DNA from 3 places in the Bradyrhizobium icense genome. Region 1 is predicted to be linked to each of the others. Evidence: riboswitches for the same ligand, from Rfam matches in the RefSeq annotation. Region 1 holds a riboswitch; each other region holds the start of a gene.
The links. Region 1 has a riboswitch for cobalamin ahead of metE (5-methyltetrahydropteroyltriglutamate--homocysteine S-methyltransferase). Riboswitches for the same ligand answer to the same signal wherever they lie in the genome.
Positions count from the first base shown of each region.

Region 2: it holds a riboswitch for cobalamin, as region 1 does, so the genes downstream of both, LMTR13_RS36710 (TonB-dependent receptor) here and metE (5-methyltetrahydropteroyltriglutamate--homocysteine S-methyltransferase) in region 1, are expected to answer to the same signal.
Region 3: it holds a riboswitch for cobalamin, as region 1 does, so the genes downstream of both, metE (5-methyltetrahydropteroyltriglutamate--homocysteine S-methyltransferase) here and metE (5-methyltetrahydropteroyltriglutamate--homocysteine S-methyltransferase) in region 1, are expected to answer to the same signal.

Region 1 is NZ_CP016428.1:5,846,561-5,848,758, forward strand. It holds gene metE (5-methyltetrahydropteroyltriglutamate--homocysteine S-methyltransferase) at 1-825, opposite strand, end outside; cobalamin riboswitch at 928-1,123, opposite strand.
Region 2 is NZ_CP016428.1:7,911,047-7,913,244, reverse strand. It holds gene LMTR13_RS36710 (TonB-dependent receptor) at 1-1,166, opposite strand, end outside; cobalamin riboswitch at 1,280-1,479, opposite strand; gene LMTR13_RS36705 (FecCD family ABC transporter permease) at 1,625-2,198, shown strand, end outside.
Region 3 is NZ_CP016428.1:871,486-873,683, forward strand. It holds gene metE (5-methyltetrahydropteroyltriglutamate--homocysteine S-methyltransferase) at 1-1,257, opposite strand, end outside; cobalamin riboswitch at 1,365-1,578, opposite strand; cobalamin riboswitch at 1,711-1,930, shown strand; gene LMTR13_RS04150 (ribonucleoside-diphosphate reductase subunit alpha) at 2,048-2,198, shown strand, end outside.

The DNA.
Region 1 (2,198 bases):
CGCGACCGGCAACGTCAAAGCGGTTTCCAGGTTGTCGCCGATCGTTCCAAAATAGGTAGCGAGCATGATCTTGAGGTCGGGAACCTTCTTGGCCAGGTGGGCGTAGGTCCGGCGCAGCGCGTCGCGTGTGGCATCATCGAGGTCCAGGACCAGACATGGCTCGTCCAGCTGCACCCACTCGGCGCCCCTTAGGGTGAGTTCGCGGAGAACATCTATATAGACCGGCAGCAGCCTATCGAGGAGCAACAGCGGATCGAATGCAGGATCGGCGCTCTTGCCGAGCTTCAGAAAGGTGACCGGACCAACCAGCACCGGGCGCGTCTGACAACCCAGGCTTTTCGCTTCTTCATACTCCTCGATCGGCTTGCGAGAGGAAAGCGTGAAGGTCTGGTCCTTGTGATATTCCGGCACCATGTAGTGATAATTGGTGTCGAACCATTTGGTCATCTCCTGCGCTGCCGCGCCGTGCTCGGCGTGACCGCCATTCGCATCATGGTCATCGCGCTGTGCGCCCCGTGCCATCGCGAAGTAGGTCTTGAGCGAAACAGGGCCTGCGCTCCAACCGTAAATTTCCGGAATGGCACCGACCATCACGCTGGTATCGAGCACATGGTCATAAAGCGAGAAGTCATTTGAAGGAATAAGGGTTACGCCGAGCGATTTCTGCCGCGCCCAGTTGGCGGCGCGAAGCGCAGCCGCAGCCTCAAGAAGCTGCGTTTCGTCAGACTTTCCGGCCCAATAGCTCTCGAGCGCGAGTTTGAGTTCGCGGCGCGGACCGATGCGCGGCGTGCCGAGGGTAGCGACAGGAATCGAGAGAAGAGACATAGCTTCAACCCCATGTTGGGAGCAAAGGCCATGGCGGACGCGTGCAGAAAAAGCCGCCGAAGCGGCAACTGCTTGGCGCACCACCGGGACACCCCGCCCGTGGACGAATATGTTGTCGGGCCAGGTCTCCTGGCTCGCGGGTCGTCGCTGCTGTCCGGCCTTCCCAAAGCCGCGCGGCTTCAGTGACTTCTATTGGACAGCGGCTCGCCGCTTACAGTTGCGGGGGCAGCGCCGGCATCGCACCGGCTTCCCTCTTAGCTCCGGATCAATCCGGAGAACCTCGACATCTCCGATTACCTGCAAGAGGACCGTTCCGTCAACCTCTCGATAATTACCTGTGAGGTTCTCGGGAGCGATCGTCTGGACAACGGAGGCATCTAGCGCCTCGTCGTCGTGCGGCCCGATCCTCGCATAGAGTTCGGTGCGCGTCTGGATTCGATCGACAATCTTGTGGGTGCCGCGGTCGCGCGATCGCAGCTTACAGATCTTCCTGCGCCTTGTTCGCCACCCGCAGCGCAGGACACCGGCCAGATCACCATTGAATAATTACCTCGAATTCTGCCGCCGCAAAGCAACGGCGTCTTGCCGAAGGCCGTCATGTTGGCGAGCAGCGGCACGCCCGGCATCCGCTCGGCAAAGGCACGAACATTTCCGCGGTGTTGAGCGCGCCGGGAAAATCGGTAGGCGCCCGCCTCCAACTCTGCACGCGCTTATGTGCTGTATCGCGAGGCACACCCATATCTTGCCGAAACTACTGTCGCATCGCCGTACCCATGCGGTGACGTAGCCATTGCCCGATGGTGGCCAACTGCGCGCATATCTTCCCCTGCATCCGCTCCGCGACCACCTAGGCCAAAAACGCCCGTTCAGGCATGACTGCCGCATCACCTTCCAGGCCCTTGCTTGAAAGTTACCGGCAACCCCGATCTCGCGGCCTTCGAGCGGCATGTCATCCATTCCGTCGTCTGGGACTTGAACCGTCCACCGTCGCACTCCGAAACGACCATTCTGCCCGCGCCATATTCCGCGTAACGCTTCGTCAGTTGCAGGCCTTGGAGCAGACATCGGCAGTGCTTGCGGCTTGGCTGTCGGCCTGGGACCAGCTCGGTCCGGCGGACGCCGACGACCCATCGATGCGCTACATTGACATTCCTATCGGCCTGTAGCTGCTCAAGATTCTGAACTCGCAGTGTACGTTACGTACAGACCATAATAGATCACCGAAACCCGTGATGAGGGTCGCCGAGATGACCATCCCGCCTGAACAACGAAGGGAAACGGTGACCTCCCTAGGCATCCGGGCTTATCGCGGTAGACCGACCGATACGTTGAGCTGCACGCTGCGTCCAGTTGATCATCTTTGCACAAAAGAT
Region 2 (2,198 bases), 2.1 Mb from region 1:
AAGCTCGGAAGTGGCGAGGCAAACGGCACCGCGCCGAAGAAACCGCTTTGCGTATCCTTCTTCCGAACGCCGCCGTCGACGATCAGATCGACGCCGTTCATGATTGTCTTGGTAAAGCCGGTGGTTGCGCTGGCGCCCTGCTGGTTGCCGTAGTCGAACGGCGTATTGGTGCCCCTGCGATCGGTGACGAGTTGATTGAGTCCGATTGAGGGATCGACGGTACGTCCGCCCGGGAAACCGAGCTTCTGGTCGTCACCGGTCACCGTAAGGAAGGCCTTGAGGTCCGGTGTGGTATAATTGAGATTGCCGACCCCGTTGCGTTGATCGAGGGCGTTGTTGACCCGGTAACCGTCAGACTTGATGGCGTTGCCGTAGAAGGACGTCGACCAAGGTCCGTAGTTGGTCGCGGCCGAGATATTCGCAAGCCGTTGATTGAACGAGCCGACGCCGGCTTCGCTGCGGATCGTGACCGGCGGGCCGCCGACGCCGTTCTTCAGGACGATGTTGACGACGCCGCCGACCGCGTTGTCGCCGTAGAGCACCGCGCCGCTGTTGCCGCGGGTGATTTCGATGCGCTCGATCGAAGTGAGCGGAATGGTCGAGAGATCGACGCCGGCCATGTCGATATCGTTGAGCCTGCGGCCATTGATCAGGACGAGGCTGTTGGCGGTGGCGAACGCGCCGAACCCGCGCAGATCGACCGTCGTTTTCGCGCCGTTCACGCCGCCATAGAGCGATTGCAGTTGTACGCCGGGCGTCTGCGCGATGATCTCGGACAGCGTCTGGGCCGGCGAATTCGCGATCTCCTCTGCAGTGATCACGGTCGCCGAGGTGCCGACGATGCCGGAGAACTGCCGGCCGTTTCCGCCCGCACCCTGAGAAGCACTTTGCGCTGCGACGTTCGAGCGCGTCCCGGATGCGGGCCGCCTGCCGGTCGACGGCGCGGCTGCCGGCACGACGCGGCGCGAGGTTGATCCTTCATCGTAGGTCGGTTTTGCGCGAGTTCGGTTCGGGTCGGTAGGCGAAATGATCTCGATCGGCGGCAACTGTTCGGACGACGGCGCCTGCGCGTGCGCGCCGGAAATGCCGAGCGACACGATGGGAACGAGAAAACTGGAGGCGAGCCAAAAGCGGCGGCGCCGCGTGGCTGTATTGGTGGAAGACATGGTTCAGACCTCGGTATGACGTCAGTGGCACGTCACAGCGAACCAAGTCTCACCATGTGCTTAGAGCAGCTTAGGTGAAGCTAATGTCTGTACTCCCCGACCGACATCTTCGCGTGTGACCACGGCTGACGGCAGGTCTCCTGGCTCGCGGGTCGTTACCCCATCGTCGCCTTCCCAGGACCGAGATGCCCAGTGGCTTATGACGAAGGATTCGCCGCTTACAGTTGCGGGGGCAGCCGCGGAATTGGGGGATTTCCCCGCACCGCATTCCCTTTTGATCCCCAGAACGGGAACCGTCGGGAACTATGGTAGAAGTTTGACAAAGTCCGAGTCAATGCGCCCCGGGGCGTCCGGCGATCCTCACTGGACGAGTGCGCTATTTTTGCCGCATGAGCACTGCCTGAGGTCCCTTGCCCGCCGCCTGTACCGGGGCGGGTAAACCTGCTTTAGGACGATCGATGAGTGTTGAAGCCGTAGCCCTGACCAATGAGGGCGCCGCGCGCCGCCGGATCGGCGCGACCGCGGCGCTTGCCGCCCTCGTTGTGCTCCTGATGCTGATCTCGCTCGGCATAGGGCCGGTGCGGCTGTCGCCGCTTGCCGTGGCGGAAGCGCTGTTCGGCGGCGGCGGCGAGGTGGCGCAGGTGATCGTGCGGGAAATCCGCCTGCCGCGCACGCTTCTGGCGCTGGCGATCGGTGCCATCCTCGGGCTGTCGGGCGCGGCGCTGCAGGGTTTGCTGCGTAATCCGCTGGCCTCGCCCTCGCTGTTCGGCGCGCCGCAATCGGCCGCATTCGGCGCGGTGCTGGTGATCGCGCTCGGGCTGGCCGATGTGCGTTCCTATGCGCTGCCGGTCGCAGCGATCGTTGCGGCGTTCGGTTCGGTGTTCGTGCTGCTCTCGATCGCCGGGCGCAATGCGGGGTTGCTGATTCTCATCCTGTCGGGTCTCGCGATCTCGAGCTTTGCGGGCGCCGCCACCGCGCTGGTGATGAACCTCTCCAGCAATCCGTTCGTGGTGCTGGAGATCGCGTTCTGGC
Region 3 (2,198 bases), 3.3 Mb from region 1:
GTGAATGCGCGGCGAAGTCTTGCGGGAGGTCGCCGCCTGATCCGATGCCTTCAGGCTGGCCTCGGCCGCTGCTCGGCCATCGGAAAGCGCCGTTCCGAGGGCGGTCAGCTCCTCGAGCTTCTGCACCGAAAACGCCAGCCAGCTCTTGATTTCGGGATCGAGCCCGGTCTCCAGAGCCAGATCGATCGGGACATGCAGTAGCGAACAGGAGGGGGCGATCTGCACGCGATGCTTGCCAAGCTCGGCAATCACGGGCTCGAGCCGGTCGAGAAGCCGGCTCAAATCCGCGCGCCAGATGTTACGACCATCGATGAGGCCGAGCGACAGCACGCGGTCATCAGGAAAGCCGGTAAGCTCGTCGATCTGTTCTGGCGCGCGCACGAGGTCGAGATGCAGGCCGGCAACGGGAAGGGACAGCGCGGTATCGCGGTTGGCGCCCAGCCCGCCAAAATAGGTCGCCAGCATGACCTTGAGCTGCGGCACTGCGCTCGCGATCTCCGCATAGGCATAATGCAGCGCCTGCTGGGCGACGATATCGAGGTCGAGCACGAGACACGGCTCGTCGATCTGAACCCATTCCGCGCCGCGGTAGGCAAGTTCGCGCAGCACCTCGATGTAGACCGGCAGCAAGCGATCAAGCAGGGACAGCGGATTGAAACCGGCATCCTTGCTCTTGGCGAGTTTGAGAAACGTGACGGGGCCGACCAGCACGGGGCGGGTCTGATAGCCCAGCGCTTTCGCTTCCTCGTATTCCTCGATCGGCTTGCGCGAGGCGAGGGTGAACTGCTGATCCTTCGCCAGTTCGGGCACCATGAAGTGGTAATTGGTGTCGAACCATTTTGTCATTTCCAGCGCCGGCACGCCGTGCGCGGCGTCCTGCCCGTGATGGGCGTGGCTGCAGCTCGCCTCATGTGCCTTGCCTTGCGCGCCGCGGGCCATTGCAAAATATGTCGCGAGCGGGACCGGGCCGCCGTTCCAGCGATAGATTTCCGGAATCGCACCAACCATCACGGACGTGTCGAGCATCTGGTCGTAGAACGAGAAATCGTTCGACGGGATCACGTTGACGCCGAACTTTTTCTGGCGCGCCCAGTTGGCGGCGCGAAGCCCGACGCCGGTCTCGATCAGCGCCTTCTCGTCTGACGCGCCCGACCAGAAACTCTCCAGCGCGAATTTCAGCTCGCGGCGCGGACCGATGCGCGGCGTGCCGAGGGAGGCAACCGGAAGTGAAGAAGTGGAGATGGTGGAAGTAGACATTGGCTTAACCCCAAAAGTTGGGGGCAAAGGCCGAAGTGACACGTCTGGATTCCGCTACGGCAACGCGCGCGGAATCGCAACCGCACCACCGGGACACCCCGCCCGAGGACGTGTATGTTGTCGAGGCAGGTCTCCTGGCTCGCGGGTCAATGCTGCTGTCCGGCCTTCCCGAAACCTCGTGAGGTCTCAGTGACTTTGTTGGACAGCGGCTCGCCGCTTACAGTTGCGGGGGCAGCTCCGGCTTTGGCTTTTCGGCCGCACCGGCTTCCCTCTTAGCTTCGGAAGAACGTCTCCCGAAGAACCACGACAGGTCCACTTATCGGCAACGCGGCAGGCGCGTCAACTCGGCGACATCACCGGCGCGTTGTCATCGTTGTTCACAGCCCCGGGGTTCCGTCGTTGAAATTCTTGCACATCGCCCGCTCGCCCCATTGACAGCCGGATGCGAATAACACGAGATATAGCCGTCACGGTCCGCCATGGCCCAACACATGGTGGCTAAGAGGGAAGCCGGTGTATCGCGCGAAAGCCGCGAAAATCCGGCGCTGCCCCCGCAACTGTAAGCAGTGAGTTGCTCCCGAATCTTACGTCACTGATGCGGCATCGCATTGGGAAGACACGGGGACAACGGCGACCTGCAAGCCAGGAGACCTGCCGCGACACCGAAGAAAACGTCCACGGGCGGGGTGTCCCGGCGGCGCTTGCAGATTCATGCCCCGCGTTTTCGCGTGGGCTAAAAGCTGTAGCGTCCTCATGACATCCGGCCCCAACACCATCACGGGGTCTCTTGATGTCACTCTCTCTCGATCGCGAAGCCAGCGCCGCTCCATTCATCCAACTGCGCCCCGAATCGCTCGCCGCATCGGGAGCGCAGCCGCCAATGCAGGTGATCCGCCGCAACGGCACGATTTCGAAATTCGACGCGAGCAAGATTTCGGTCG